4 regions of the Cupriavidus sp. 01T418 genome follow, and region 2 is predicted to be linked to each of the others. Evidence: predicted binding sites of a transcription regulator. Region 2 holds the regulator's gene; each other region holds the start of a gene.

Region 1 (7,497 bases), on a different contig from region 2:
CCAGTTCCTCACGCGTCTCGATGCCGTAGATGTGCGACTGGTCGAGTTGTTCCTTGAAGAACAGGTCATACAGGATAAAGCCCAGGTAGGACTTGCCGGCGCCGTGGTCGACCAGCGTCACGTCGGGGTGATCCTGCTTGAGATCCTGCAGCAGCGGCTCGATGAACTGGAACAGGTGGTAGACCTGCTTGAGCTTGCGGCGGCTGTCCTGGTTCATCTTGCCTTCGCGCGTCAGGATATGTAGCGCCTTGAGCAGCTCGATCGACTGGCCGGGACGGATTTCGTGGGGACTGGGCGCCGGTGCGGCGGGCGTCTTGGACGCCGGGGACTTCTGGGCCATCTGGGATGTTTCGAACCTGGGAAAATCGGTGAGACGCGGTGCGGCGTGCGCCAAAGCCGGACGACGCTGCGCCGGTACAGCGGCAGTTTACCGAAAGTCGCGCCCGGCTGGGGTGAGTGGCGTAATCGGCGTATTTCCGGCGTGGCGGGCAATGCCACGCCAACTGCACGCCATTGGCACGTTACAGCAGGCTGTAATCCACCGGAACGAGAGGCGGCGGCAGCACCGTTTCGCCCAGCGCTTCCTTCATGCCGATCTCGATGGTGCGGCACAGCGCGTCCAGCGCCAGATTGTTGGGGCTGGTGCCGAACGGCTCTTCCAGTTCGTCGCCCAGTGCATCGAGGCCGAAGAAAGTGTAGGCCACGATGGCCACCACGATGGGCGTGACGAAGCCGATGGTATCGACCAGCCCGAACGGCAGCAGGAAACAGTACAGATACGCCGTGCGATGCAGCAGCAGCGTGTACGAGAAAGGGATGGGCGTGGTGCGGATGCGATCGCAGGCCACCGCGTCGGCCGCCATGCCCGACAAGGTGCCGTCGATGCCGGCGGCCAGGCAAGGATCCAGGCGGCCCTGCCGCACGCACAGGCCCAGATCCTCGCCCATGCGCATCATCAGCGCGGCCGGCGCGTTGGTGCTGCGTCGCAGTTCCGCCAGCTCGGGGGGGCGCAGCCAGGAGGGTGCCAGTCCGGCGTCCGCGCTGGTGCCGCGCAGGCGGTTGCGCAGCGCGTACGCATAAGCGATGGCACGGGAAATCATGCGGACCCGTACATCTTCCAGCCCGGCCGGGGCTGGGCCAGCCTGATCCGGCGTGGCGTCGGCGATCAGGCCGAGGCATTGCCGGGCCAGGTTCTGGCTGCGTACCACTAGGTCGCCCCACAGTTTGCGCCCTTCCCAGAAGCGGTCGTAGGCGGCGGTATTGCGAAAGCCCAGGAAGATGGCCAGCGGCAAGCCGATCAGGGTGAAAGGAATGGCAGTGAGCGTGACCTTGTGCTGGAAGAACGCACCGTGGCTGAGCGTGACGCCAACGGCCACCAGGAAGTTCACCAGCAGCACGCGCCAGATGCGGGGCAGGATCGAGCCTCGCAAGGCCAGGAACAGTCTCAGTCCCGATGGGCGGTCTCGCACAATCATCTCTGATCCTTTTGCATTGCCGCACGGTGTTTCGTCGATGGGCAGAAGTGTACATTTTTCGGCCGCTGGCAGTGGGCCGGGGGCTGGTTCGTCAGCGCTGGCGCCATGCTCCGGCTCAAGTTTTCCGCAAAACGGCCGATGGTATTGTGTTCGCCGAAAAGGGCATGGATCCTTCGGCGCGCAAAGGACAACCCGGCCCAAGGACCTGCCCGGCAGGCTCCAGCACAAGATGGCCGCGCCAATCCAGGCGCGCCGCGCGGACACGATCCATCAGGGGAAAAGCAGAATGGAAAAACGGGGACAAGACACAGTAGCCACAGGCGTGCAGGTCAGCCTGGACGAAAGCACGCGCCAGCTGCGCGCGGCATTCGCCGTCACGCCGGGCTGGCTGCCGCCGGATCGCACGGTCCTGCAAGAGGCACTCGCCGGCGGCGGCTGGGCCGAGGCCAGGCTGGACAGCGCCGCGATCGACACCTTTCTCGCGCAATGCCAGCGGGCTACCGAAGGCACGCCGATCGAGGCCTGGATCGGCGAACTGACGGACGGCTACTTCGAACTCAGCGTCAGCAGCGACAATCTGAGCGTGCGGCTGAACCTGCTGCCGCCGCAAGGCGGCCGCGCGGTCACGCGGGACGATATCCGCACCGCGCTGGCGGAGCGCGGCATCGCCGCGGAGCCCGACCGGGAAGCCCTGCGGGGCGCGCTCGAGGCGGGCCTTTGCGACGGGCTGGAGATTGCCGCGGGACGCGCCCCGCAGCCCGGCACGCCGGCACGCTTCGAAAGCCTGCTGGCGCCGCGCAAACCGCTGGTGGCCGAGGACGAGAGCGGCCGCATCGACCTGCGCGACTTGGGTAGCCTGTTGCTGGTCAATCCCGGCACGCCGCTGATGCGGCGTATCCCGGCCCGCCAGGGCACCGACGGCGTCGATGTCTTCGGCAAGGTCATGGCGGCCGTGCCAGCCGCGGATCCGCCCTTCGCGGACGGCCTGACCGGTGTAGCCCCCGATCCGTCGGATCCGGAAGTGCTGCTGGCGGCAATCTCAGGCTCGCCGGCCCTGTCGGCGCAGGGCGCCAGCGTGAGCCCGGTGGTCGATGTCGAGGCGGTGGACATGCACTCCGGCAACGTCGACCTCGACGGCACGCTGCGCGTCAACGGCGATATCAAGACCGGCATGACCGTGCGCGTGACCGGCGACGTGATCGTCACCGGCACCATCGAGGCCGCCCATGTCGAGGCGGGCGGCAATGTGGTGGTGAAGGGCGGCATCATCGGCAAGGCCGAGGGCACGTACCAGGGCAGCGAAAGCGCCACCGCGGAGGCGCGGGTGCGTTGCAAGGGCTCGCTGCATGCCCGTTTTATCGAGAGTGCGGTGGTGGAGGCCGGCACCGAGGTCAAGGTGGAAAGCGGCATCCACCAAAGTGATGTCGCGGCCGGGCACAGCATCGTCGCGGGCAGCCCCAAGGGCGGCCAGGGCAATATCACCGGCGGGCGCTGCCGGGCCCAGCTTGCCGTGCGTACCGCCGTCCTTGGCGCCGCCGCCGGCGCCGTCACCATCGTGCAGGTCGGCACCAATCCCTATGCCGAGGCGGAGAAGGCCGAGGCCGAGGCCCGGCGCCAACAACTGGAAACCGAGCAGGGCAAGGTGCAGCAACTGGTCAGCTTCTTCGCCAAGCATCCCGAGAAGGCTGTTGGCGACCTGCGCGAGAAGGCGCGCGCCACGCTGTTCAAGCTCACCCGTGACTCGATCGAGCTCAATGCCAGGCTGGCCAAGCTGGCTGAAAAGCTGCGGCCGTCTCCCGAGGCCGTTATCGAGGTGAGCCGGCGCATCCATGGCGGAGTCAGCCTGCATATCGGGCAGAAGTCGATGAAGATCATGGAGGACAAGCCGGGCGGCCAGATCCGGCTGGTGGAGGATCGCATCGCTCTGGTTTGAATTTCGTGGTGCCCGATGGCGCGCTCAGGTCGCCGTGCGGGGCGGCAAACCAAAAGCTGCCGGCTAGCCACCGGCAGCTTTTTTTGTTCGCCATTCGGGTGCTTGACGACCGGCGCCAGGAAACGCGCCAGTCTCGCCCTTCAATTTGCAGAAATTTCTCGTTGTACTTTCGGAAATTGCCGGAAGTCCAGCGCACGGCGACTCGCTACAGTAGTCATGTACCGCTCTCTATCCGGGGGGTATTTCGCAGGAAGGCCTAATCCGTCGGCCCTCCTTCGGTAGCGCTGCATGCTTTCGTGTGCGGCGCTTTTTTTTTGGGGTGCGCCCGGCAGGGCGCACTCACTTGAGGGTGCAGGTCCCTTACACACCCGGCACGGGGAAGTGTTAGCCAGAGGCTACGTGCGCAGCAATACGGCGGGGCAGCAGTTGTTGGATCCCTCCTCGTCATACGCGTTCGGGGGAGAGGCTCCTTCGCCAATTATTGCCTCGAACTGTAGACGGCGTTGGCAATCAGCACAAACAAGAGAAAACAAATGCCACTGACAATGATATAGCTCGTTTGCGAGAGCGAAAACATCGCAAACACCATGTTCAGCGAAAACGCCGCCACAAAGAACACAATTGACAACACACGCAGATTGACACCCGCGCGGCCATTCTCAAATGTGACGCCAATCGCCGTGCCGAGCGTGGCGGCAAGAAAGATAAAGCCGCCAATGGCAGTAGTTCCCTTCATGGCATTTGCGTCGATACTGGTGATACCGTACGTCAGCAGAGCGCCAATGACAGTAGCAATCAGTAGATTGACGGGGTGAACTCTCACGACTTCTCCTCCGAGCGAAAAGGCGGGGGCGCCAGCGCAACCAACCGTAGTACATCGGCTACATTCTCGACGGCCTCCCATTTGGGGAGGCCTGGCCGCCAAACGTAAGAGTCCTTCCGAATCCTTCCTTCCGTAATCAGCCGCGCCATCTCCTGATCACTGAACGGCCCCGCCTGCTTGCCGTCGAGGATCACGTAGTAAACATTTGCGTGCATTCCTGGTGGAGCGCTTTGCGGTCCGGGAATATATGTGTTACGCAGCGCATGGTTCATTGCGCCTACCATCTGCTGCGCCACGGCCAGCCCCAGGCCAAACTCGACCAGTTTGTTGATCGAATAGAAATTTTCATCGTTCATGACAGGTCGCCTCGTTCATTGCGCGGGTTGTGGCGGGGGCGGCGGCGGTGGCGGCGGTGGAAATGCCGCGGCAAACACTGGCGCCAGATCGGTCATGTTGGCAGCGTGATCCCAGTTCACCATCCCGGGCTTCCAGACGTATGTATCGCGCGTCAATTGCCCGGCCTGCATCATGCCCTGTAGTTGCTGAAGATTGAACGGACCGGTGCTTTGACCATGCACACTGACGTTATACTGGACCTGCGGCAGCGGGGGTGGCGACATCGCGGGCTGCTGAATATTCTGTCCCGCGATGTTCATCATATTGGCCATCTGGCCGCCCATCGCGCCGCCTACGGCCAATCCAGTCATCATCCCAACCGGGTTGAATCCGCCAGCGCCACCACCACCACTCGGATTCATCGAACTCATGCTGCCGAGGTTGTCCGCGGCGGTCCGTAGCACACTGGTCTGCTGGTTGATCTGGTGCGCGGCAAGGTGCTGCGACTCGGTCTGCAGTCGTTGGAATCGCGCGGTTTCCTCGCGCTGGATACGCAGCGTCTCGCTCATGTTTTCTTCATTGAGCGCCTGCGTAGCTTCCAGGTTCCGGATATTGATCGCGTTCTGCTTTTGGCGCATCGCGATCTCCAGATCGGCCGTAACGCTGCGCAGTTGGCGATACTCCTCGGTGTCCTTGTCAACCTCGATCGTATCCAGGTCCAGGCGCAGCAGGTTCACGCCAAAGTCTTCGCGAAAGGCCTTGTCGATACGCGGCGTGATCAGGTCATTGATCTCGAGCAGTTTTCTCTCGATTTGAAGGACCGGGATGCCGTTGTCGGCCGGAGCATTGGCGATGATGCCCTTGACGTACTTGACTACCGCGTCGCGCACCAGTACGCGAAATTTTTCGATGTCAAAGTTGATCAGCCGGTGCAGCTTGATGAACGCCCGGTAGTCGGTGATGTTGAAGATCAGCGAGCCGCGCGTTCCCACGCGTACCGGAAAGTCCTGGAAACGAGTGTCGAAGACATCAAAATAGGGCACACCGAAAGGCAGCCTGATATTGCCGGAGAGGTTAATAAAATATACCTCGGCCTGAAAGGGAGACTGCCCCGCGTACGCCAGGCCGATGATCTTTGAGATCACAGGAAAGTTTGCCGTCTTAATGGTGTCGTCGAACGGCCCTTCAATAAAATCCTGGAACACTCCATCCGGCTGCTTATATACGAAGACAGCCACCTCGCCATCCTTCACGCGCAGGCTGCTGCCCCAGCGGATGGAGTTCTCCTTGTGTGTGCTCCCGGCCTCGCCGCTCGGGCGCCACTTCCAAATCAGATAGGCTTCTTCATCGCAGCGAATGACATCCAGTACGCCGCCTTCACTCTTCCGGCCAAATAGCCCCATTATTCTACCCTCCCCGCGCTTACCATTGCTTCTCGGTGGCCGCCGTGCGCGCCGTCGTAGCCGCCTGGACCGCCTTGGCGCGTTCCTTCTCGGCCTGAATACGCGCGAGTTCTGCTTCCTTGCGTACCTCTGCTTGTTTTTCAGCTAGCAAGCGATCCTGTTCGGCGGCCTTCTCGGCACTCTGCCGCTCGGCTTGAGCCTTTTTCTCGGCAGTGTCGGCATCTGCACTCCGCTGAATCATGGCGGTCATCTGCTCGCGTTTTTCATCCCATTGGTGCCGGGCCTTTTGACTGTCGTCGGTCTTGCAGGATTCTTCGTAGTTCCACTGCAACTGGGCCGTCGACGCTAGCGCCTCAGCATACTTTTTGCCCTTATGTTCGTCCTGCACCGATGCGAGGATCTTTTCCAGACGCTCCTTCTCCACGTCCGCACCTTGCACATACCGGTCCTCGCATTTGCGCAGCTTGGACTGCGCCATCTGGGAACTGACAATACCGATCAGTCCCAGCACGACAATGCCGCCCAGCAAGGTCACAAATAATGGATTGCGCTTGGCGCGGATCTGCAGCTTGCTCGTCAGCGAGGTGTTCAGGCTTTGCTCGATGCGCTCGAACTCTGCCAGAGTACTTGCCTCATGCTTGTAGGCGTGTTTTGCTCGGTTGAGCACCTCGGTAAACTTTGCGCGCCAGTCCTCCACATTGGGGTCTGGCTTGACGCTGTCCGCGATCTTGGGCTGGATGAAGTAGATGAGTTGCTGAAGATCCTCCCGCGAATTCGGGATCGGGAAGTCCCGAATCAGACGGGCACGTTTTTCGAGGATGACCTGCTGCCGGTTCTTGCCTTTTAGCCCTTTCTCATCGGCGTCTTGCTCGATGTCGTCGAACCGGCTCACCAGCGCGGTAATGGAACGGTTGGCTTCGACATCGGTAAATTCGTGCCCACACGACTCACAGGAACTCACAAAGGCGGCCAGCGCGGCGCCGCAGCTCGGACACTTGTTGATGGTTCCCTTCTTTTTTACTGCTGGGGCTTCTGTGACGTGATCCATGGAAAAAGACATGCTCGTTGGGACGGAAATTGAAACGCTAGAGATACGGCACTAGCCGGTGTGCCCGGTGACGACAAGACGGTCATGTCATCACCGGGCAGCCGAAAGCGAATTACTTGCCCAAGTCGCCTGCGACATTCTTGGCCTCGGACGTATCCACGCCGTTGGCTGCAAGGTACTTGACCAGGTTGGACGTGCTCGAAGCTCCACCCACCACCACGGCCGGCACTTGCTTGGCGGCATACAGCACGGTGCCGGCTTCCAGGCCCAGCGATGCAGGGTTCTTGGCCAGATCCTGCAGCGAGCTCACCGTCTTCTTGCTGGAAACGAGGCCCTTGACATACTCAACCATCGACTTTCCGGCCAGCGACTTCTGGTTGGCATCCAGCTTCTCGTTGGCCGCGACCTTCGCTTCAATCGCCTTGCTGGCGGACTCGTGAATCGTCACGAGCGTCTCGAAATCGTCCTTCTTCGCCGCC
Region 2 (7,497 bases):
ATCCATCGCGCGCCCCGCGCTGACCTGGCTCAGCAGCGAGTTCAGCGTGGCGTTCATGGTCTGCATGGAGCTCACCTGGCTGATCTGCGCGAGCTGCGAGGTCAGTTGCGAGTTATCCATGGGGTTGAGCGGATCCTGGTTGTTCATCTGCGTCACCAGCATCGTCAGGAAGCTGTTCTGTAGATCGGACGCGCTGGCGCTGCCGCCCTTCAGCGCATCGTTGATCCCTGCCGGGGTGGTGTTGCCGTTGACGGAAGAAGTCGTGGTCATTTTCGTATTCCGGGTTACTGACCGATGGTCAGCGTCTTGAGCATCATGTTCTTGGCTGTGTTCAGCACTTCCACGTTGGCCTGGTAGGAGCGCGAGGCCGAGATCATGTTGACCATCTCCTCCACCGGGTTGACGTTGGGCATCGTTACGTAGCCATTTGCATTGGCAAGCGGATGCGTAGGGTTGTAGACCATGCGCGGCGGCGATGCGTCTTCCACCACCCCCTCCACCTGCACGCCGCCGACATCGCTCTGGCCCGGTGTTGGCGCGAGTCCGAATACGACTTGCTTGGCACGGTACGGCTGGCCGTTCGGCGTCACCGCGCTGTCCGCATTGGCCAGGTTGGAGGCCGTCACGTTCATGCGCTGCGATTGCGCGGCCATGGCCGAGCCGGCAACCTCGAAGATATTCAGTGATGACATGGTGTGCTCATTGCTGGACGGCCGACAGCATGGTCTTGATCTTTGCGCTCATGATGGTGAGGCCAGATTCGAAGTGCACCGCGTTGTCGGCAAAAGCGATGCGCTCGGTGTCCATTTCCACGGTATTGCCATCCATGCTCGACTGCATCGGGATGCGATAGGCGAGATCCAGGTTGTCGGCGGAAGGCGCCTGGCCCGGCAGGTGGCGCGTGGAGGTAGTCGTCAGCGTCACCCCCTCGGCCTGCTTGCCGCGATCCACGGTCTGCGCCAGCGTGCTGGAGAAATCAAAGTCACGTGCCTTGTAGCCCGGAGTGTCTGCGTGCGCGATATTGGAGGCAATCACCGATTGCCGCTGGGTCCGCAAGCTCAGTGCTTCCTGCTGGAAGCGCAATGCCGCATCGAGTCTGTCAATCATGTCTGTGTCTCGCTGGAAGGAGAGAACAACGAAGGTCGACCTTCTTCAGGTGTGCCATCTTAGGGTCGCTGCCGTCATGCCAATCGCATGAATAGAGCAAAAAAACCCGCGCATTTCGCCCCGAGCGGGAACGCGTACTTGCCTACAATGGGATCCGTTCTCACACACGTGGCTGGCGCATTCGCGGCGCGAACCGCGTAGCTTCCTTGCTGGATGCCCAAATGAATTCTCGTTTCCGGGCCGCTGCGGCGCGCGTCCTGCTTTGCGCGCTCACCGCCGGCGGCATGCTGGCCGGCAGCGCCCTGGCGGCGCAGCCCGCGCCCTTTCCCGAAGACCCGGTGCGGGTAGCGGTTGAGCAGTTTCTTGCACAACAGACGGCCGGACTGCCCGGCAAGGCAAGCATCCAGATCGTGCCGCCCTCAGGCGGCCGGGCGCCGGACTGCCCCTCCCCCGAACCGTTCCTGCCGCCTGGCAGTTCGGCCTGGGGCCGCGTGTCGGTGGGCGTGCGTTGCGGCGGTGAACGCCCATGGACCCGCTATTTGCAGGCGCGCGTGTCCGTCGTAGCCGACTACTATGTGGCGGCGCGTGCCCTCATGCCCGGCGAATCGATCGACGCTTCCGCGCTTGAGGTGCGCCAGGGCGACCTGTCCACCCTGCCGCGCGCCGTGGTGACGGACCCGGCCCAGGTCAATGGCGCGGTCGCGGCCAACCGCATCGCGGCGGGTTCGCCGATCCGGACGGACCTGCTGAAGAAATCGATCGCGGTGCGGCAGGGGCAGAATGTGACGGTGACGGTGGAAGGCGATTCCTTCCAGCTCAGCAGCGAGGGCAAGGTAATGGCCGATGCCGCCGTCGGCAGCAACGTGCAGGTACGGCTCAAGAACGGACAGGTGGTCAGTGCGCTGGTGCGCAGCGGTGATACGGTGGTGCTGCAACAATAGGCAGGATGGGGACGGCAGGCGAGATGCGCATGCGGCAAGACCGCTGGCAGGTGCGCCCAGGACCGGGGCGGCCCGGGGCGGCCTGGGGCGGCCATACGGCCCGTGAGACAATGCCGGCCCGAACGCCAGACTTGTTCTCCCTAAAGTTTTGCCTGAATCATCCGATAAGCCAGAGGAACCCAGCAAGGAATCACCGTGAAGATCAATCAGACCACCTCGTCGAGGCCAAGCGATGCCACCGACGGCGCCGTCCGTACCGCCGCCGGTGCTCCCCAAGCGGCCGCAGCCCCGGTCACGGCCGACGTGCTCATGAGCCCCCTGGCTACCCAGGTGCGTGACATCGGCTCGCGCCTGGTCCAGGATCAGGACAATGACATCGATGCCGCCAAGGTCGACGAAATCCGCCAGGCAATCACCGAAGGCCGCATCAAGATTGACCCCAGCAAGATAGCCGACGGGCTGCTCGCATCGCTGCGCGAGCTGAACGGCGGGGCGTAACCCGCTGGTGGCAGACTGCCTTCCGGCCGCCGCCAGCGATAACCGGGCCGCAAGGCCAGCCACAGACCACAGACGATAGGCAAAAACCATGAGCCAGTCCCTGATTCAGAACCTGGGCCGGGAAACCGAGCTGGTGCGGGAATTCTCCGCTGTGCTCGGCGAGGAAAGAAAGCTGCTCAAGACGGGAGACTACCAGGCCCTTGCCGCTGCGCTCGAGCGCAAGGTCGAACTGGCTGGCTTGCTCGGCGCGCTCACCACCGCGCGTGAAGCGCAGATGGGTGCACTCGGGATCCGCATCGCTGCCGGCGGGCAACTGGTCGGCAGGCATGTCGACCCGGGCACCGAAGCCGCATGGAGGTCCCTGGTGCTCGCGGCGCGCACAGCGCGCGACGCCAATGAATTCAATGGAGCCGTGGTGGAAGCCCTGCGCGGCTATACCGACGAAGCCATCCAGGTCCTGCGCCAGCGCGGCGACACGGCCACGGTGTACGGGCGCGACGGACGCACCCAGACCGGCCCGCAGGGCGTCAGCCTGGCCAGCGGCTGAACTGGTTTGCATGGTTTGCGGATGTGGCCCCAGCGGGCGGGAGAGGGGAGCCAACCGACGGTTGGTCAGCTCTCGCGGGTCACCTCGCGGGTCACCTGAAGCTGACCGTAACCTGATTCGACTGCCCGATCAAGACCGGCGCCAATGCCCCTCTGCCAGGCACTTGAAACGCAAACACAAAGCCCTTGGCCGCATCATCCCCGCTGAACGCCTCGGTAAGCCCTTCCGTCCCCGGCAACAACACACACCGCTGGGCATTGCACAAATAGGCCTGCAACCCGTTCGGCGGCGTACTCGCAAAGCTATAGCGCCACCGCACGGTGGTAATCGCGCCCTCCGCCTGCTGCAAATAGCCGCCAGGCGTAATCGGCGCAGAGACCGTGCGCAACCCTCTGCCATACAGCGCAGGCCCGTTCACCGAGGCCGTCCAGGAATGCAGCGCCGTACCGCCGGGCGCCGCCCAGGCCGGACAGCAGGCCGCGGCAATCATCGCGGCAGCAACTCGCTGGCGCCAACCGCTCATAGCAAGCCGCGCAACTGCGAACGAAGCCGCGTAATCGCCTGGCTGCGAATCTGGCAAACCCGCGACTCCGTCACCTCCAGCACCGCGCCGATCTCGCGCAGGTTGAGCTCCTGGTCATAGCACAGCGACAGCACCAGCTTTTCGCGCTCAGGCAAGCGCTCGATGGCACGGATCAGCGCCTCGCGCATGCCGCTTTCCATCAGCAGGGTGAGGGGGTTGCCTTCGTCGCTGACGCTCAGATGCCGGTCCAGGAAGTCTTCTTCGCCGGAGCGCTCGAAGTCCTCGTAGTGCAGCAGCTGGCAGCCATAGACTTCATTGAGCAGCGTCTGGTATTCGTCCAGCGGCAGCTCAAGCGCCTGGGCCACTTCGGAGTCCAGCGGCGCGCGGCCCAGCGTTTGCTCCAGGCCGCGCACCGTGCGTTCGATGCGCCGGGTGTACTGGCGAAGGCTGCGCGACTGCCAGTCGTTGGCGCGCACCTCGTCGAGCATGGCGCCGCGGATGCGCTGGCTGGCATAGGTCTCGAAACGCGCCCCGTGGGTGTCTTCGTAGCGCTTGGCGGCGTCGAGCAGGCCAATCATGCCAGCCTGGATCAAGTCACCGAGCTGCACGCTGGCGGGCAGCTTGGCTGCCAGTTGCAAGGCGATGCGACGCACCAGGGACGCATGCGCCGTCACGGTGTCGGTCTGTTCGAGCTTTCCCTGAATCGTGTACATGGTGGAATTCTCGTGAGTCCTGGCTGCGGGCCCCGGCGTTTAAGCCAGGGCCGTGGCTGACGGCGTCAGCGGAGCCGTCGGGGTTGAACGGGGATCGGTGGGCAATGGCCAGTTGGCAATGCCTGTGGCAATGCGGCGTAGCGCTGCGGTGGCGGGCGCGGCGGGAAAGGACTCGACCACGCAGCGGCCCAGCGCCGCGCTGCGTTCCACCAGCGGGTCGTACGGCAGGCTGCCCGCGGGGCTCGCCTCGACGCCGAGATACTGGCTGGCGGTGCGTGCCAGGTTGCCCAGCACGGCACTGGCGGCGGCGTCCGTGGCGGCAGCGTTGATCACCAGGTGGAAGCGCCGGCATGCGTACAGGTGATTGAGCCGCTTGATGCAGGCATAGGCGGCCTTGATCGAGGCCGGCTCCGCGCGCAGCACCACAATGAGGTTGTGCGCCGTGCCGGCCACCTGCGACAGGCCGCCGTCCGCGTCGCTGCGGGCATCGTTGAGCACGGTACGGAAACCATTCAGCGCCTGCAGCCCGCCACTGGCCTGTGGACTGCCGGGCAGTACCGCGATGGCGCCGGCCGGGCGCTTGCCCAGCGCGGCTTCCAGCGTCACCGCGCCGCCCAGCACGGCGGCCAGGGTGCCTTCCGGCATGGCGCCGGCAAGGCGGGTGGCGCGCGCGCCGAAGCGGTCTTCATCGATGAGCAGCACGCGCTCGCCTTGCATGGCGAGTGCGTTGGCCAGCCCCAGGGCCACCGTGGTGGCGCCGGCACCGGCATCGCTCGCGACCACCGCGATGCGGCGCGTGGCGCGGGGCGCCAGCATGCGCCGCAGGCTTTCTGCCTGGTCGGAGGCGAGTGAAGTCACGTCTTATTCTCCCTGTGCCAGCGTCTGCAACACGCGGCTGCCATGCAGGCTCGCTTCGAGCATGTCGCCGGCTTCGCCCATGTGGAACGTCTCGGCAGCGGCCTCGGTGGTATCGGATAGCATGGCGCGGCCGCTGCGGGCGGGGTAGTTTTCCAGCACGTCGAGCAGCGCCAGCAGACGGCCGATGCCTTCCACCAGCACGACGGAGCCGGGCGTCTGGCGCGCAGGCGCGCGGCCGGTCAGCCTTGCCAGGAACGGCGCGACGGTGTCATCGCACCCGTGCTCCAGCCGCAGCGCGGCGACAGCCATCTGCAAGGCGAGCAGCCGTGCGCAGGCTTGCACCTCGGCCAGCGAGGATGCATTGCCGCCGTCCTGCCCGCCCTGGCCCAGGTGATCCAGTGCATGGCGCAGCGTGCGCAGTTGCGCTTCGCCGGCCTCGGCCCAGCGCGCCCAGCGGGCCAGTTGCGCACCCTCGGCAGACAGCGCCGGGTCGCACAGCAGGTAGTGCACGGCAAGCGTCTGGCCGTTCTCGCGATCGACCACGCGCGATACCAGCAGGCCGGCCTCGATGCCGCTCTCGGCGCCGCGTGCGCCGCGTGCCTGGCCCTCGAGCACACGCACCGGCGCTTGCGCGATCCACTGCACGGCATCGCGGCCGCGGTAATCCATGTCTTCCACGACGTGGAAGGTCAGCGTTTCCGCCAGCGCATCGAGCTTCATGGCCGCGCCACCGCTGACCACGCGCGTGGTCTTGCGCGCAGCGGCAAGCCAGCGCTCGCCGGCCTGCTGCCAGCGCGCCAGCGTGGCGGCGGCGGGCATGGCGTCCAGCAGATTGACCACGGTACGGGCGGCGGCAATGGCAGCGCACAGGGTGGCCGCGTCGGCCTCCCATCCGCCCTGCCCGCCCTGCTGCGCTGGGCCGGTGCGGCCGGCCGGTGCGGTGCCCGCCGCGAGCGGCAGGCCATCGCGGTCCGCCAGCCATAGCGTGTGCTGCCAGGGGCGCGGGGCGCGGCGCCCTGCCGCCGGCGCGGCAACCGTCGCACTCAGCGACAGCACGAAGCGATCGCAATGACGGCTCAGGTCGCGGCAGGCGGCCTCGCGCACCTGCTGCGCCATCAGGCGCGGCGAAGGCGCGCTCTCGGCGCGTTGCTGCCACAGCGAGCGGACCAGTTCGAAACCGTAGCTGCCGGCATTCAGCTGGTCGACGCAGTCGCCCACTGCGTTGGCGCTGTCGGTCAGCGAGCGCAGCATGCCGTCGGCCCCGCCGGGGCCGGCCACGCGGGTGGCATCGCTGTCTTCCTGCGCCGGCATGGCGCGCCGCGCGGCTTCCGCGTCGGCGAATACGGAGCCGCGGCGCGGCGTCTGGAACGCGCGCTCGACCAGGGCCGCGCCGTTGGCGAACTCCAGGTGCTCTGGCACCCGCTGGCCGGTAGAGGCGTAGTACACCGGCAGGCGGTGCCGGATCACCACGTCAAGCACGGAGCCCAGGTGCGTGGCTTCGTCCAGCTTGCTGACGATGCAGCCGTCGATACCGCCGTCGGGCGTGGCGTCGTGGCGGTAGGCGTGCACGACTTCGTTGAGCGTGTCGCCGTGGCTGGCGCCGTTGAGCAGCAGGATGCGCTGCACCGGCGCCTGCACGCCAGCCAGCATGGCGATCTGCCCGGACAGGTTGCGGTCGCGCTGGCTCATGCCGACGGTGTCGATGATGACCAGGTGCTTTTCGGTCAGTGCCGCCAGCGCGAAACGCAGGTCGGCCGCGTCCTTCACCGCGTGCACGGGCACGCCGAGGATGTCGCCGTAGATGCGCAGTTGTTCGTGCGCGCCGATACGGAAGGTGTCGGTGGTCAGCAGGGCCAGTCGTTCCGGGCCGTGCTGGAGCACGAAGCGCGCGGCCAGCTTGGCCGTGGTGGTGGTCTTGCCCACGCCGGTGGGGCCGACCAGCGCCAGCACGCCGCCTTGGGCAAACAGCGCATCTTCGTCGTTCAGTACCGGCACCTTGCGCGCCAGTTCCTGGCGGATCCAGCTCATGGCGGCGGGGCGGTCATGGCCCGGCGGCAGGTGGCAAAGCAGCGATCGCGCGAGTTGTCCGGAGAAGCCAGCCGTCACCAGCCAGGTGAACAGCGAGTCGCGCAGCGGATCGCTGCCCATCGACGGCAGGCCGTGGGTGCCCTCGCTGGAGAACTGCCGCTCCATCATGGCGCGCATGGTCCGCAGCTCGCCGCGCAGGTCGCCAAGGGCGCCGTCGACGGCCACCACGGCGGGCTGTGGCGTGAATACCGGCGCGCGGCTGGAGATGGCGCCGAGATCGGT
Region 3 (7,497 bases), on a different contig from region 2:
TTCATTCCTCAAGTGAAGCCCTGCTTGATCAGACCGGTACGCGCAAACCTATCCTGGACTGGGAAAGTCGGCAGTGCCGCGGATCAACTTTCCCACTTTGCGTATTACCGGTCAAAAGGCGTCTTTGAGATGTGCCGCTCTGCGCTTTCTTCCTGCTCACCCCTTCGGCTTTCGCTCATACAATTTGATCCTGATAAAAATCCTCTTCGTCGCTTGCCATCGTCCCAAAGGGATCCTGGCTGCATGGGCCCTGTGTTCCTTCTCCGTGATGGCGCAGGCGCCTTCGGACAGCGCGAGCGGAATCCAGCCCGAGTTGTCGGTGCTTCTGCTCTCGGAGGATGAGGGCCAAGCCCAGATGGCGCTGAAGAACCTCGACTCTACGCCGCTACTGCTGCATACGCGCATCATCGACGTGCCTGAAGACAAGAGCCTGGTGGTTATCCCCCTGCCGCCGGTCATCCGCATGGAACCGAAGTCACGCCAGATTGTGCGCTTCGTGCTCGAGAAGTCCGCTGAGCCGATGACCGTGCAACACTACAAGCGCGTCACATTCGAGGGCATCCCGGCGGTTAGCAAGAATAGGGGGACGTCAGTCGTGCGCGTCAATGTACGCTACGACCTCCCAGTGATCATTTCCCCCAAGGGGCTCGCGCAGGTCGAGAACCCTTGGGAACAGCTTCAGTGGAAGCTGGAGGGCAGGACCCTCACGGTGCACAACCCTAGTCCCTTCGTGGTGCGTATGTCACGCGAGGTGGATCTGATGCCACAAGTCAAACGCGTTGAAGCGCTCCAACGCACCTTCCTGCTGCCCGGAGACACAATGAGTACGGAATTGCCGGGGGATATGGTGCCGGAGGAACTGACAGCTGTTCGTTCGTTCCCTGCATCGTTGTACGGCGCAGCAGTCGCTCCCTATGACGCAGTCCTGGTCAGGCCATCGATCCGCTGAAGATCCGTGCCGTGGCTATTCCCTAACGCATATGGTGCGCAAGCTGTGTTTCCCTGTGCTGCCCAAGCGCGAGAGCACCGCACTCGGAAGCCCTTCCCACCGTTTACCGCTGTAGAAGCGGGCGGCTCCGTCGTGCGCACCCTAAGCCAGTGGTCAACGAAGCGCACCAACAGCGCGGCGATGGTAGCACTCTTTGCCGCGCTGCCCTTGCATGCGCAGCAAGCTGCGCCGACAACCTCGGCCGGGCAGGAGGCTCCGACTTCGCCGCCCCCGGGCCAGTCGAATCAGGATGTGCAGTTCGACATGGAAATCCTGCGCGAGCGCGGGCTGAGTCCCGGAATCTCCAACTACTTCCGCAGCGCACCGCGCTTCATACCTGGGGCCCAACCCGTACAGGTCAGCGTCAACGGTAACCCCCTGGGGCGCAAGCAGGCTCTGTTCGATGCTCGCGGTCAACTATGCTTCACGGCGGAGTTCGTGCGTCTGATTGGGCTGCGGCCCATTGCGCCAATTCCTGCGTCCCAGGAAGTCTGCCCCGACTACCGCAGCTTCTCACCCCGCACGGTGGTACAACTGCAGCCGTCGCTATCCGCAGTCGACATCGTAGTGCCGCCTGAAGAACTGGTAACAGTGCCGCGCGCCGTGCGCACGGACTCTGGCGGCTTGGGTGCACTGCTCAACTACCGCGCGAATGTACAGCAGACGCAACCGAGCGGCGGCGCCCCCGGCAACCGCTACCAATCCCTGAACACCACGCTCGGATTCAACGCTGGTGACTGGATCCTGCGATCCGAGCAGTACTACTCAGGCTCAAGCACCCGGGGTATCACCAGTAATCAGATGCGCTGGGGCGCTGCCTATCTGCAAAAAACCTTCGAAGACCAGCGCCAGGTACTGCAGGTCGGACGGATCACCTCGCAGAACCCGCTCTTCGCCGCCATCCCGATCCTGGGCGCGCAGTGGTTCCCGGAAGGAGCCCTGTGGATCCAGCAGGCCAGCTTCGCCATCACCGGTGTGGCGTCCACGCGCGCGCGGGTGGAGATCCGCCAGAACGATATGCTGCTATACACCACCGTGGTCCCGCCGGGGCCCTTCGCCATCAGCGACTATCCGCTACAGAACCGGGGCGCGGATCTGCAGGTCAAGGTGATAGAGGCCACCGGCATTGAGCAGGCCTTTACAATTCCCGCCGCCTCGCTGCTGCTGACCACGAGAAACAGCCTACAGAAAGGCTGGAATATCACCGGTGGCCAGCTCTGGGACCAGACATACAACCATACCTACCGCAATGTGCCGGTGTTCATCGCCTCACGCGGCTGGGCGCCCGCCTCTCTACCATGGTTGTCAGGCACCGCAGGCGGCTTGATTTCCAGCCGATATACCTCCGTCGGGATCGCGATGAATGCACAGGTCATCGATCGCGATGTCTCGCTGTTCGGTCAGATGCTTGCCTCCCACGACACCGCACGCAACCTGAGCGGTACGCAGATGAATCTCGCCAGCAGCGTTCAGGTTAGCAAGGACCTGATGCTGGGCCTATCGGGAAGCCTGCGCACGGCGGGCTACCGCCAGTTGCAGGAGGCCGTGGCCTACGCCCAGCCGGCGACCCTGATCCCCTCGGGCTATCGCAACCAGATCGGAGCCAATCTGAGCTGGAATGCTGGAGCGCTGGGCGCCCTATCGACCAGCGTGGTGCGGGAGATCTACTTCCAGGGCGCGCCGGGCGACAGCATCACGCTCGGCTGGAACAAGTCGTGGCACGGCATTACGGTCAACGTCGGGCTGGCGCACCGCAGAAGTCGCCTCACGCCGTTGAATATTCAGAACCCGCAGGCGGGACTGGTACAAGTGCCAGGCAGCAACTATGCCTATATAAATCTCACCGTTCCGCTCGGGGTCAACACCAACAGCCGCACCTTCATGGAAACCAACGACAAGGTGACGCGTATGGGCACATCGGTTGATCAGCGTGTGAATGAATTCATGGGTTATCGCATCGCGGTGCAGGGAGGCGGCAGTCCCGGAAGCAGCCGCACGAGCACTGTGTCAGCCTACGCGACCCCTCTCTACACAAGCCTGTCTCTGGGATGGAGCCACTCGCACAGCTATGACAGCTACTACGGCGAAGCTAGCGGATCGGTCGTGGCGACCGGCGACGGGGTGGGGCTAACGCCTTATACCGCGCAGGACAGCTTTGCCACGGTCAGGACCGGCAATGTGACGGGCGCACGCGTCGAGACGCCACAGGGCCCCGTGTGGTCGGGCCCGAACGGGTTGGCGGCGATCCCGGCGCTCCCCCCATACCGAGAGTCGCGCATCGAAGTGTCGGGCCACACATTGCCGCTGAACGTGGACATCAACAATGGCCTGCAGGTGGTGCAGGTCAGCCGCGGCGCGGTGCTGAAGCTGGATGCCGGCATGAAGCGGGTGCAGCGCCTGATGCTGACCGTGCGGCTGCCCGACGGTACCCTCCTGCCAGCTGGATCGACGGTGTTCAGAGGCGACGAATTCTTTACCGCCGCGGCAGCTGAGGGCAAGGTGCTGGTGACTGGACTCGAGCCTGGGGACGAACTATCGATCGAGCTGGCCGACGGCAAGCGCTGCACGATCGGTTCCATCCAAGCCGCGCCAGCGACCGGCGACAATGTATTTGAAGCCGCCTCGGCGCGGTGCAACTGGAGCCAATGATGGTGCGAAGGAATAACCTGCGGCAATTTGCCCGACCGGCAGGCGGCTGGCAAGGAGCCGTGGTGATGACTTGCGCGCTCGGGCTTCCCGGATTGGCAAGCGCGACATGCACAGTCACTTTTGTGCCGGTCTACGTCGACTTCGGTACGGTGAACTACACCGAGTTGGGCGCGCCGGGTGTGAGCGCCCCAGGCTATCAACAGGTCGGTCAGCCACACAACGGCACGCTCACTGTGAACTGCAATCCCGCGATCGTAACAGCCCGCTTCCAGTTCTCCGGTGTCGTGAGCGCAGGTAACAAGCTGCTCCGGTGGGATGCGAACGGCAAGGCCGGCGCCATGCGCCTGCGAATTGCCAAGGCCACGGTCGGCGCGACTCCGGTCGACATGATCTCCAATGTGCAGAACACACCAGCGCCGGTAGTGGACGTGACTGAGGCGAACGAAGTCGTGCAACTGGATCTATCCAAAGCGGGAGCATCCGCCTCGCTCATCGTGCTGAGCGTTCAGGCAACGGGCTTCGTGCCCAGCGGATTCATGCCAGACAGCAAGATCACTTTCACCGTCACTCCAAGAGTGACGTTGCAATAGACTTTCGTTTCGACTTCTCCCCCTGCGCTCCCCGGCGGGGGGAGCGATCTTCCGCTCTGGTGTGACCTGATAGCGTTCAGGTGTCCACCAGAATTTTAGGTGGATGTCATGCTTCCTTGTCTATTGCCTTCGCTCGAAAATGGTTCACCGTGTTCTGCTTATCTTCTATGGCATGAATCAGACAATTCGCAGACTGCAGAAGCTAATCAGACACCGAGCAACTCATTGCATTCGTTCAATCCAATGATGGCGAGCCCTGGCGTGATCGGAAGAACGGGCACAACAAGTCCGACATGCCTGATTTAATAGGAACGTTGCTTCAAAACTTGAATCAAGAAAATTTGACCACGCCTTCATAGGCTTGTTCACATCTCAGCGAATCCAACCCAGTTTCAATTCATCGAATAATTCGCTACAAATCTAAATATTTTCCGGATCCCAGCCGATATCTCACTCAGCGGCGGCACTTTCCGTCAAGCATGGCGGAGCGGCCAACGTTGCAGCAACATCAGATCATTCAACTTTCTTTAAAGGAGTCAGACCATGTCCATGGTAATCAATACCAATACGGTGTCCCTGATGACGCAGAACAGCCTGAACTCGTCGCAAGCGTCGCTGAACTCCGCGATCCAGCGACTGTCCTCGGGCATGCGTATCAACAGCGCCAAGGATGACGCCGCCGGCCAGGCGATCGCCAACCGTTTCACCTCCAACATCAACGGCCTGGCACAAGCACAGCGCAACGCCAACGACGGTATCTCGCTCGCCCAAACCACGGAAGGCGCGCTGAACGAAGTCAACAACAACCTGCAAGCGATCCGTACCCTGTCAGTGCAAGCCGCTACGGGCAGCAACTCGGTGAGCGATCTACAATCGATCCAGGACGAAATCACCCAGCGTCTGGCTGAAATCGACCGTACTTCGCAACAGACCGACTTCAACGGCGTCAAGGTGCTCTCGTCCAGTGCTACCGCGCTGAACGTGCAAGTTGGCGCGCAAGACGGTCAGCGAATCTCGATCGACTTGCAGGAAATCAGCTCGAGGACCCTGGGCATGACCGGTTTCACGGTGGCCAAGAACGCGCTGAGCACCAGCGGCGCTATCACCACGGTTGCCGCTGCCACCGGCACCGCACCGGTTGCCGTCAACCTGACCTCGGCTGCCAACACGCTGTCCGCCGTCGTCGGCTCGACCGTCAGCGCCAGCTCCCTGACGCTGAACAACGTGCTGGATTCCGCTGGCAACGCCACCAACAACTACGTGGTCAAGTACGGCAACGACAGCTACGCTGCCTCGATTGACGACGCCACCGGCGCCGTCACGCTGAACACGGTCAATCTGACGGTAGGCGATGCCGCCAATGGTAACACCGGCAACACCGTCACCGGCCAGCTGATCAAGGTCGGTGCTGACACCAACGGCACTGCTGTCGCCTACGTCAGCCAGGGAGGCAACAACTACGCGCTTTCGGCAGGTACGCAAACCGGCGCCCAGGCCAACGGCGGCGCGACGACCACGGCCGTCACCGACGCAACCGCCATCGAACTGAGCACCAGCGGCACCACCACTGCCACCGCCCAGTTCACCGGTTCGGGCAGCACCAACCCACTATCCACGATCGACAATGCGCTGGCCACGGTCGACAAGCTGCGCAGCTTGCTGGGTGCCGTACAGAACCGCTTCGACTCGGCCATCACAAACCTGGGCTCGGCGGTGACGAACCTGTCGGCTTCGCGCTCGCGCATCCAGGACGCTGACTACGCGCTGGAAGTCTCGGCCATGTCGCGCGCCCAGATCCTGCAACAAGCGGGCACCTCTGTGCTGGCTCAGGCCAACCAGTCGAGCCAAGGCGTGCTGTCGCTGCTGCGTTAATCCCGCAAGGAGTCGTCATACCGTAAGACGACTAAACTCGCCCGCGATCAGATTTCCTCTGATCGCAGGCACCCTCTTTTCTACCGTAAAAAGCCGTCGTCGCAGGAATCGTTTTTTCATGATCCGAGAAATGCTCTTCGCTGCAATGTTCTCCGGGGCGGCATTCGCTGCGCAGGCACAGTCCGCCAGCTTCTCCATGGCGGCGACCATTGCGCCGTCCCCTTGCACCATTTCTTTCGGCGGCGGTGGGGTGATTGACTTTGGAAGCCTTTCCAGAGAGTCCCTCACGATATTCACAACCGACTTCTACTCCGTCGCCAGACAGCAGATGTCAATGGCAGTGACCTGTCCAGCGCCTACCAAATTCGCATTGGCCTTTACCGACAACCGGGATGGCACTGCCACCGGCACTCCTGGAACTATTCTCGATGCGGCCTTTGGTCTAGGAACCTATCACGGCCAAAACATTGGCAGCGTGAGCTTCCACACAGGGCGGCTTCAGATCAGAACAACTGCAGGGGGAGTGCTTCAGGCCCCGGCTACTAGCTTGCTGGGGGTCGGCGCACGCTCGACCAGTACCTGGCTGGAAAGGGTGACCACCTCCCGCAATTACTTTCGGCAGACCATGTTTCGGAAGGGCGCGTCCCTCGCCTACGCCGCAAGTGCCAACGCGAGGGCCCCTGACGCCCTAACTGAAGTCTCTGGTGACGTGATCGTGGATGTGTATCTAAGCAGGCCCGTGGTGGATACCGCCACGTCCAGCATCCCGTTGGACGGATCGGGGACGATGACGCTGATTCTGTTGTGAGCCCAGATAGCGCTGAAGAACCTGGACATCAAGCCGCTGCCGCTGCACACGCGCATCTGAGACGTGCCCTCTGCCGCCGCTCATTCGCATGGAGCCCAAGTCGCGCAAATTCGCGGTTGCTGCAGGTTCCCTGAGATACGCTGAAGCACCTGGAGGACTAGCAGCCCGAAGGCAAGCAGAGGTATCTCCACCTCAATGGCTTCGAACGCCGGACATTCTCGATATGACCAGAGGCGCGCGCTCCAGTACCTGCAGGCACCGGACACCGAACCGTTCAACGGCTATTGTCAGCTGAGACCTGTGGCGACGCCCGGCCGACGTAGGAAAATCGCTTCACGAGTGTATGCCCGACAGGCACCGATTCGTTCCAGACCTTCAATGTCCGCGTGCTCAGTGGCAGGTCGTCCCGCTCGTAAAGCCGCGTGTAGACCACCACCGGTTCATTCGATTCGTCCTCTCGCGCGAGCCCAAGTGCTCTCCCGCATTGCCTCAACAACATACATTGTTTCGCTCTTTGATGTTGTGTACGCATCGAACCGATATCGCCTCTCAGTCCGGCTGCGGCGTCATGCGAAGATACGGACGCGGCG
Region 4 (7,497 bases), on a different contig from region 2:
ACCACCGGCACCATCGCCTGGGGCATCGGCGACGTCGGCTCCCGCCACACCGGCAAGGTGATCTCCTGGAATGGCATGACAACCTACGGCGCGCTGGCGCTGGGCGCGCCGCTCGGCGTGCTGCTCGACGCCCGCTGGGGCCTTGCCTCGCTGGGCATCGTCACCGCCGTCATGTCCGTCGCCGCGTTTGCGCTGGCGCGACGCAAGCCGGCCGTACCCACGGTGAAGGGCGCGCGCATGCCGTTTCGCACCGTGTTCCGCCACATGACGCCGTTCGGCCTGTGCCTGGCGCTGGGCTCGGTGGGCTTCGGCGCCATCACCGCCTTTGTGACGCTGTACTACGCCAGCCACGGCTGGAACCACGCCGCGCTGGCGCTGACCAGCCTGGGCGTGAGCTTTGTGCTGGCGCGCCTGCTGCTGGCGGACAGCATCGGCCGCTTTGGCGGCTATCCGGTGGCGCTGTGCGCCTTTGCCGTGGAGGCCACCGGGCTGGCGCTGATCTGGCTGGCGCAGGGGCCCACGCAGGCGCTGGCGGGCGCCGCGGTAACCGGATTTGGCTTTGCGCTGGTGTTCCCGTCGCTGGGCATGGAGGCGGTCAAGCTGGTGCCGGCGAGCAACCGCGGCTCGGCGCTCGGCGCCTATGCGCTCTTTCTCGATCTCTCGCTGGGACTGACCGGCCCGGTGGCCGGCGTGATCGCCAGCCATGCGGGCTATGGCTCCGTGTTCCTGTTCTCGGCCGTGGCGGCGCTGGCTGGGCTGGGTCTGAGCCAGGTGCTGGCGGCACGGGCTCGGCGCTCGGCCTGACTATTCTTAATTTTCCGGTGTTTTCAAATAATTCCGATCGATATTCAGCCAATTAACATCCATTCATCCGTTAAATGCCGCAAATCGCGCGTAATGGGCGATTTTGGGCGGTTTTCGCTTGACCCACTCAACTCGAGTCGCTACAGTACGCGGGTTATTAATTTCAGGGCTTACCCAGTGGGCACTTGTTCCGACGACAGTAGTCGATCCAGGATCGGCACCTCCGCCTGACCGGAGCCCGGTAGCCCCCCAGCGACCGTGCCCCGCTTGCGGCACGGTGCTATCGAGGCCGGACGTCCTGTCCCGCCTCTGTTCTTGAATACGGCTTCATTCCTCTGACCGCGCATGCGTTGCAGCACGCCGCTGCCTGCGCTTGCCCGTGTCCAGTACAAGACTCACCGGTTCGTCCTGCCTGTTACAGGAGTTCTTATGGTGTGGCACGAATTCGCCCTGCGCTTGCTTGAAGCGCTAGCGCTGGGTGCGTGTATTGGTACCGAACGGCAGTTGCGCCAGCGTATGGCGGGGCTGCGCACCAATGCGCTGGTCGCCGCCGGCGCTGCCTTGTTCGTTTCGGTATCTGCTTTTACCTTCGATCCGCAGGGCCATGCGCGCATTGCCGCGCAGGTCGTCTCCGGCATCGGTTTTCTCGGCGCCGGCGTGATCATGCGTGACGGCCTGAACGTGCGCGGCCTGAATACCGCCGCCACGCTGTGGTGTTCTGCCGCGGTGGGCGTGCTCGCCGGCCTTGGTCACGCTGCCGAGGCCGCGATCGGCACCGCCTGCATCCTGTGCGCCAATTTTGGCCTGCGCATGCTGGGCCAGCGCATCAACCGCGGCGGCGTGTCCATCACCACGGAAGTGGAAATGGTCTACCGCATCACCACGGTCTGCACGGCGCAGGAAGAGATTCATGTGCGCGGCCTGCTGTTGCATGCGCTGACGGAGATGCCCGCCTTGCTGCTGCAATCGCTGCACAGCGAGGACACCCCCAGCGGCGGCCACATTGAAGTCCGTGCCGATGTGCTGGCGGCGCCCGGCAATGAAAGCAAGCTGGAGCAGATCGTCAGCCGCATCAGCATGGAGAAAAGCGTTTCCCTCGTGCGCTGGGCCATTCCGGCCGGCGCGCTCGAATAACCCCAAGGAGAGGGAAAGGAGCTGGATATGCGTTTTTTCAACGGGATGCTCCCCCAGGCCCTCACCCGCCGTACCGCCCAGGCGGGCCGCGGCGCGGCCACCCAGCTGTTCCAGGTGGTACTGCTTTGCAAGGACGAACATGGCGCCAGGCTGGAGCAGCAGCTTCGCCATGAACTGGCCGCACGCGATTTGCAGCTGCAGAGCTTGCGCACGCGGCAGAGCGAGCGGCGCGAACTGGTCGAGATGCGCGTGCTGGTGCACTGCCAGCCCGGCGGCCGGCCCGGCATGGTCAAGCTGGTGCAACGCCTGGGCCTGGAACCCCTGGTCCGCGCGGTGCGCTGGGAAACCGTTCCGCAGCCCGAACGTGCGCTCGCGGCGGCCTGAGCCTCGCCGACCCACCGATTCAAACCGATTGCCAGAGGAAGGACGCCAGCGCTGGAAGCAGCGCTGGCGTCGCGACAGATTGCGCCCGAGCTGCATCAGCCCCGGGGCGCGAGATGGCTTATCACGCCGTGATGTCGATATTCTGTCCAAGGTGAGGCGGATTGCTGGGAGCGACGCTCACTTGCGGCACCGATGCCAGCAGGGATGCCACGTTCTGTGCCTGCAGGTCGAGCGACTTGCGCAGCATCATGACCGGCACCGGATTGGAATCCGCGTTGCTCGCCGCGCTGACGAGGGATGTGTCCATGGGTCAATTTTCCTGGTTGTGTGGTAACTAGGTTGAAGTTGGGATGGATGTTGAAACCTGCAGGAAGACGTTCCCGCCTGCATCCAGTGTTGTCGGCGCTTCAGCCCGAAACCTTTAGCGCGGCAGTACGGCGACCGGCACGGCGGATGCGAAGCGGCCCCATTTGCCATTGGCGGCAATGTGGGTGTTCGGCTGGCTAGCGCTGCCTGCGTTACCATGTCGGCGTACGTTTCGCGTTGCGCATGCCTGCGCTTCATCGCATCCTCGCTGCACCCACGCCGCGCCATCACCGCCGCCACACCCAATCGCCATGACCTCCGCACTACTGCTTGAAAATATCCATGACACCGCCGTCGAGCGCTTCAGGGAAGCCCAAGTCACCGTGGAGCGCCGCACCGGCGCGCTCGCGGGCGACGAACTGCATCGCGCCCCCGCAGCGCACCAGATGCTTGGCATCCGCTCGGCCACGCACCTGGGTGCCGCTGAAATCGAGGCGGCCAAACACCTGCTGGCCATCGGCTGCTTCTGCATCGGCACCTCGCAGGTAGACCTGGACGCCGCGGCCCGCGCCGGCATGCCGGTGTTCAACGCGCCGTTCTCGAATACGCGCTCGGTGGCCGAACTGGTCATCGCGGAGGCGATCCTGCTGTTGCGCAGGGTGCCGGAGAAGAACACGCTGGCGCACGCCGGCAAATGGGCGAAGGGCGCCAGCGGATCGTTCGAGGCGCGCGGCAAGACCATCGCCATCATCGGCTACGGCAATATCGGCTCGCAGGTTGGCGTGCTGGCCGAGGCCATGGGCATGCGCGTGGTGTACTACGATGTGCAGGCCAGGCTGTCGCTCGGCTCGGCGCGCGCGGCGCGCTCGCTGGTGGATGCGGTGTCGCACGCCGACATCGTGACGCTGCACGTGCCGGCCACCGCGCAGACCAGGAAGATGATCGATGCCGAGGTGCTCGGCCAGTTCCGGCGCGGCGCAATCCTGATCAATGCCTCGCGCGGCACGGTGGTGGACATCGACGCGCTGCGCGCGGCGTGCGACGCGGGCCACATCGCCGGCCTGGCGATCGATGTGTTCCCCGCAGAGCCCAAGACCAATGCGGACCGCTTCACCAGCCCGCTGCAAGGCGTGCCCAACGCGATCCTGACGCCGCATATCGGCGGCAGCACCGAGGAGGCGCAGGAGAACATCGGCACCGAAGTCGCCACCAAGCTGATCGCCTTCCTGCGCACCGGCGACACCATCGGTGCGGTGAATTTCCCCGAGGTCAGCCCTGGCCCGCTGACGTCGCCGGCGCGGCTGCTCAACGTGCACGGCAATGCGCCGGGCGCGCTCGCCGCACTCAACACGCTGCTGGCGCGCGACGGGGTCAACATCGTGGCCCAGCACCTGCAAACCCGTGGCCAGACAGGCTATGTGGTGACCGACCTGGACAAGGTCCCGTCGCCGGATCTGATTGCCGCGCTGGACACGGAACCGGCCTTTATCCGCTGCCGCACCCTGCTGAACCCGCTGGCCTGATCCGGCGTCGCCGCACCCGACGGCAATAACGGCAGCGGCGGCCAGCCGTTGCCGTCAACTCACCCGGAAGTGCTCCACCGACTGGCCCGCGTTCACTGCGCGCACCAGCCACGCCGGCATGGGGCCTTCGCCATCCCACACCTGTCCCTCGGCATTGCGATAGCGGCGTGCGGGAGCGGCAGCGGGCGGCTGCGAAGACGCCGTTGCCGGTGACGGCGCCGCGGGTGCCAGTGCTGCCGGCGCGGATGCCAGCGCCGACCCGGCAACTGGTGCGGGTTTCACGGTAGCCCCTGCTCGCGACGCGGGCACGGACATCGTTGCCCGCGCGGGCAATGGCACTGCTGCCGGGGCAGGGGCAGGGGCAATTGCCGGCACCGGACTTGGCGCGGGCATCGTCGCCCGTGCCGATACAGGAGTCGATACAGGAGTCGATACAGGTGCCGATACAGGTGCCGATGCGGGCGCCGCCACGGGCGTTGCGGCTGGGATAGCTGCCGGCACTTGTACTGGCAAGGGATCTCCGGCCGGCAACCATTTGCGCGCTGCCGCCCTGCGCGATGGCTTCGGCGCAACCGCCGGCGGTGCCGTGACCGGTCCGGCAGGCAACAGCGGGGGCGCCAATACCGGGGCCTCTGCCACCGCGGCCACCGCCGGCACCGCAGGCGCCGGCGCCACCCCTACCCTTTCGAAACAACCTGCCGCCTCAAGTTCATCCATGGAGATGCCGAGCCGCTCTATCTGGACGCGAATCCAGATAATGGCAGCGACTTTCTTGACGTCGGCGGGAACTGAAGAAGGCATGGCGGAAGACACAATAAAAACAGATGGAAGAGGCGGGAGAACCGTCGAAAATGCGGCGCCGGATGTACACCGGTCATCCTGAAGTTCGCACATGATAGCCGAGCGCGGCCTGCGCCCCTGCAACCCTCCAGATCAGAATACGTCGAACCGGCCAAAAGCCCCACTCCAGGCCCTGCGAATCGGCCTCCGGGACGCCTCGGTCCAGCCCGTGCGCCATCTCTGCTTTTGCGCCATGTTCATGCTGGTCACTATCCTAAGCGGGGGGACCCAGGGCTGTCCGGGGCTATCATTGCGGTCATTGCAACTTGCCACCCTCGTCCCGCCAAGCCATGCCCGACAACACCGCAGCAAGCCAGCCTTACGCGCTGGAGAATCCCTTTCTCGAATCGCTGGATGTCGCCATCGTGGAGTGGCAGCCTGACCTGGTACGCATGTCGCTGGTGCCGCAGCCCGCGCATGTCAACAATACGGGCGTGGTGCAAGGCGGCATCCTGGCCACGCTGCTGGATGCGGCGGCGGGCTACGCCGGCTTGTTTCCGGAGAACGGCGTGCGCCGCGCCGCCACGACCATCTCGCTAAACGTCAACTATGTCTCGTCCGCGCACGTGGAACCGCTGCAAGTGGTCGGCCGGCGCGTGGGCGGCGGGCGGCGCGTGTTCTTCTCCAACGCCGAGATCACGGATAGCCAGGGCCGGCTGATCGCCACCGCGCAGGCGGCATTCCGCAGGAAGGATCCGGCCTCGGCGTCCCAGGCCGCCGGATAGCAGCGCGCAATCGCCGTGAGCCCGAGGCCAGCAGCGTTATTCGCGCGCCGACAGCGGCGGCGCGATATCCTCCAGCGGCCGCTTTTCCGCATTGACCGCATAGCGCATGGCGAACACCCCAGCGCCGATCATCAGCGCCGCGCCGATGGCATAGCCGCCGGCCACCGCCGCGCGGCTGCCGCTCTGGATCAGCATACCGAACAGCAGCGGCCCGGCAAAGCCTCCGCTGCCCGTACCCACCGCGTAGAACACGGAGATGGCAAGGGCGCGTGTCTCCAGCGGGAACACCTCGCTAACCGTCAGGTAGGCGGAACTTGCTGCGGCAGAAGCCAGGAAGAACACGGCCGACCAGCATAGCGCCTGGCTGCGCGCATCGAGCCAGCCTTGCATGAAGGCCCATCCGGTCAACCCCAGGCCCACGCCGGACAGCACATAGGTCAGCCCGATCATGCGGCGCCGCCCCACGTGATCGAACAGCGGCCCCAGCAGCAGCGGGCCCAGTACATTGCCCAGCGCGAACGGGAAGATGTACAGGCCGACGCGGTTGTCAGGCACGCCGTGGAAGCGCGTCAGTACCAGTGCGTAGGTAAAGAAGATCGCGTTATAGAAAAACGCCTGCGAGATCATCAGCGCCAGAGCTACCCCGCTGCGCAACCGGTAGCGCTTGAAGAGCACGTGCGCCACCTCGCCCAGGGTGGGCGCGCCGCGCCGGGAAAAAGTGACCGTGCCCGCTGCGGGCGGCAGCGTTCCATATTGGGCCATCACCTGCGCCTCGATCGCGGCGACGATGCGGCCGGCTTGCTCGCCGTGCCCGTGCGAGAGCAGCCAGCGCGGGCTTTCAGGCACATCGCGGCGCACCAGCAGGATGGCCACCGCCAGCACCGCGCCGAGCAGGAATGCGGCCCGCCAGCCCAGCGCCGGGCCCAGCACGCGCGGATCCAGCAAGATCAGGCTCAGCCCCGCGCCGAGCGCAGCACCAAGCCAGAAGCTGCCATTGATGGCGAGATTGACGCGCCCGCGCATGCGGGCCGGGATCAGTTCGTCGATCGCCGAGTTGATCGCCGCGTACTCCCCGCCTATGCCAAGGCCGGTCAGGAAACGGCACACCGCGAAGAAGACGAAGCCATTGGAGAAGGCCGTGGCCAGGGTCGCCGCCATATACACCGCAAGCGTCACCAGGAACAAGGTCTTGCGGCCCAGGCGATCCGCGAGCCGGCCGAACGTGAGCGCGCCCAGCACCGCCCCGGCCACATACAGCGATCCCAGCCACCCCATCTGCGAGGCATCCAGGCCAAGCCCGTCCGGGCGCTCGAGCACGCCACCCAGCGAGCCCACCAGCGTGACTTCCAGCCCGTCCAGCACCCATGCCACCCCCAGCGCGACCACGATCCGCCAGTGCCAGCGCGACCACGGCAGGCGGTCGAGGCGGGCAGGGATATCGCTCTGGATGACGGGCATGGGCAAGCTCCGGCTCGTTGCCACGGGTGGGCGGGGACGGCAGCCAGACGCGCAGGCAATCGCTGCGCCGCGCACAGCCCACCAAACGGCGGGCTGCCTGGATTGCGCGCTCAGCGCGCGGTGATCACGCTGAAGACCTGGCCACTCCCGATTGCGACGAGCAGGTAGTCTCCGCCAACGCCGACCCACTGGTAGCCACGCGGCGGCGCGGACAGGCGGTAGTCATGCCAGTTGTCGACCACGTATTGCCGCTGGCGGTATTCGGGCGGCACCCGCTCGCCCTTCTGCCACCTGCCGGGACCCGGCCGGTCGGCGCGCCTGTC

What was found. Region 2 encodes FliA, which starts transcription of late flagellar genes. Its sites were predicted from a motif close to CTAAAGTTTNNNNNNNNNNNGCCGNTA; they were not measured.
Region 1: a site for FliA is predicted at 1,590-1,616, ahead of AC1DQ3_RS02420 (DUF342 domain-containing protein). Genes of this name have one in related genera too.
Region 3: a site for FliA is predicted at 4,649-4,675, ahead of AC1DQ3_RS17090 (FliC/FljB family flagellin). Genes of this name have one in related genera too.
Region 4: a site for FliA is predicted at 2,720-2,746, ahead of AC1DQ3_RS12165 (YjfB family protein). Genes of this name have one in related genera too.

The regions. Positions count from the first base shown of each region.
Region 1 is NZ_JBFTQG010000002.1:83,071-90,567, forward strand. Features, by position in the region: gene AC1DQ3_RS02410 (class I SAM-dependent methyltransferase) at 1-340, opposite strand, end outside; gene AC1DQ3_RS02415 (bestrophin family protein) at 522-1,475, opposite strand; gene AC1DQ3_RS02420 (DUF342 domain-containing protein) at 1,762-3,408, shown strand; gene AC1DQ3_RS02425 (hypothetical protein) at 3,887-4,231, opposite strand; gene AC1DQ3_RS02430 (DUF4339 domain-containing protein) at 4,228-4,587, opposite strand; gene AC1DQ3_RS02435 (SPFH domain-containing protein) at 4,603-5,970, opposite strand; gene AC1DQ3_RS02440 (hypothetical protein) at 5,990-7,018, opposite strand; gene AC1DQ3_RS02445 (hypothetical protein) at 7,131-7,497, opposite strand, start outside.
Region 2 is NZ_JBFTQG010000023.1:22,641-30,137, forward strand. Features, by position in the region: gene AC1DQ3_RS21340 (flagellar hook assembly protein FlgD) at 1-270, opposite strand, end outside; gene flgC (flagellar basal body rod protein FlgC) at 285-692, opposite strand; gene flgB (flagellar basal body rod protein FlgB) at 700-1,107, opposite strand; gene flgA (flagellar basal body P-ring formation chaperone FlgA) at 1,329-2,048, shown strand; gene flgM (flagellar biosynthesis anti-sigma factor FlgM) at 2,244-2,546, shown strand; gene AC1DQ3_RS21365 (flagella synthesis protein FlgN) at 2,635-3,093, shown strand; gene AC1DQ3_RS21370 (flagellar protein FlhE) at 3,185-3,583, opposite strand; gene AC1DQ3_RS21375 (RNA polymerase sigma factor FliA) at 3,613-4,329, opposite strand; gene AC1DQ3_RS21380 (MinD/ParA family ATP-binding protein) at 4,369-5,187, opposite strand; gene flhF (flagellar biosynthesis protein FlhF) at 5,191-7,497, opposite strand, start outside.
Region 3 is NZ_JBFTQG010000015.1:88,097-95,593, reverse strand. Features, by position in the region: gene AC1DQ3_RS17105 (fimbria/pilus chaperone family protein) at 74-949, shown strand; gene AC1DQ3_RS17100 (fimbria/pilus outer membrane usher protein) at 1,082-3,637, shown strand; gene AC1DQ3_RS17095 (hypothetical protein) at 3,703-4,227, shown strand; gene AC1DQ3_RS17090 (FliC/FljB family flagellin) at 4,771-6,099, shown strand; gene AC1DQ3_RS17085 (DUF1120 domain-containing protein) at 6,218-6,907, shown strand; gene AC1DQ3_RS17080 (DUF1653 domain-containing protein) at 7,182-7,406, opposite strand; gene AC1DQ3_RS17075 (peroxiredoxin) at 7,457-7,497, opposite strand, start outside.
Region 4 is NZ_JBFTQG010000008.1:187,674-195,170, reverse strand. Features, by position in the region: gene AC1DQ3_RS12180 (MFS transporter) at 1-804, shown strand, start outside; gene AC1DQ3_RS12175 (MgtC/SapB family protein) at 1,237-1,938, shown strand; gene AC1DQ3_RS12170 (hypothetical protein) at 1,966-2,322, shown strand; gene AC1DQ3_RS12165 (YjfB family protein) at 2,444-2,629, opposite strand; gene serA (phosphoglycerate dehydrogenase) at 2,940-4,151, shown strand; gene AC1DQ3_RS12155 (H-NS family nucleoid-associated regulatory protein) at 4,206-4,433, opposite strand; gene AC1DQ3_RS12150 (PaaI family thioesterase) at 5,282-5,716, shown strand; gene AC1DQ3_RS12145 (MFS transporter) at 5,753-7,174, opposite strand; gene AC1DQ3_RS12140 (RcnB family protein) at 7,285-7,497, opposite strand, start outside.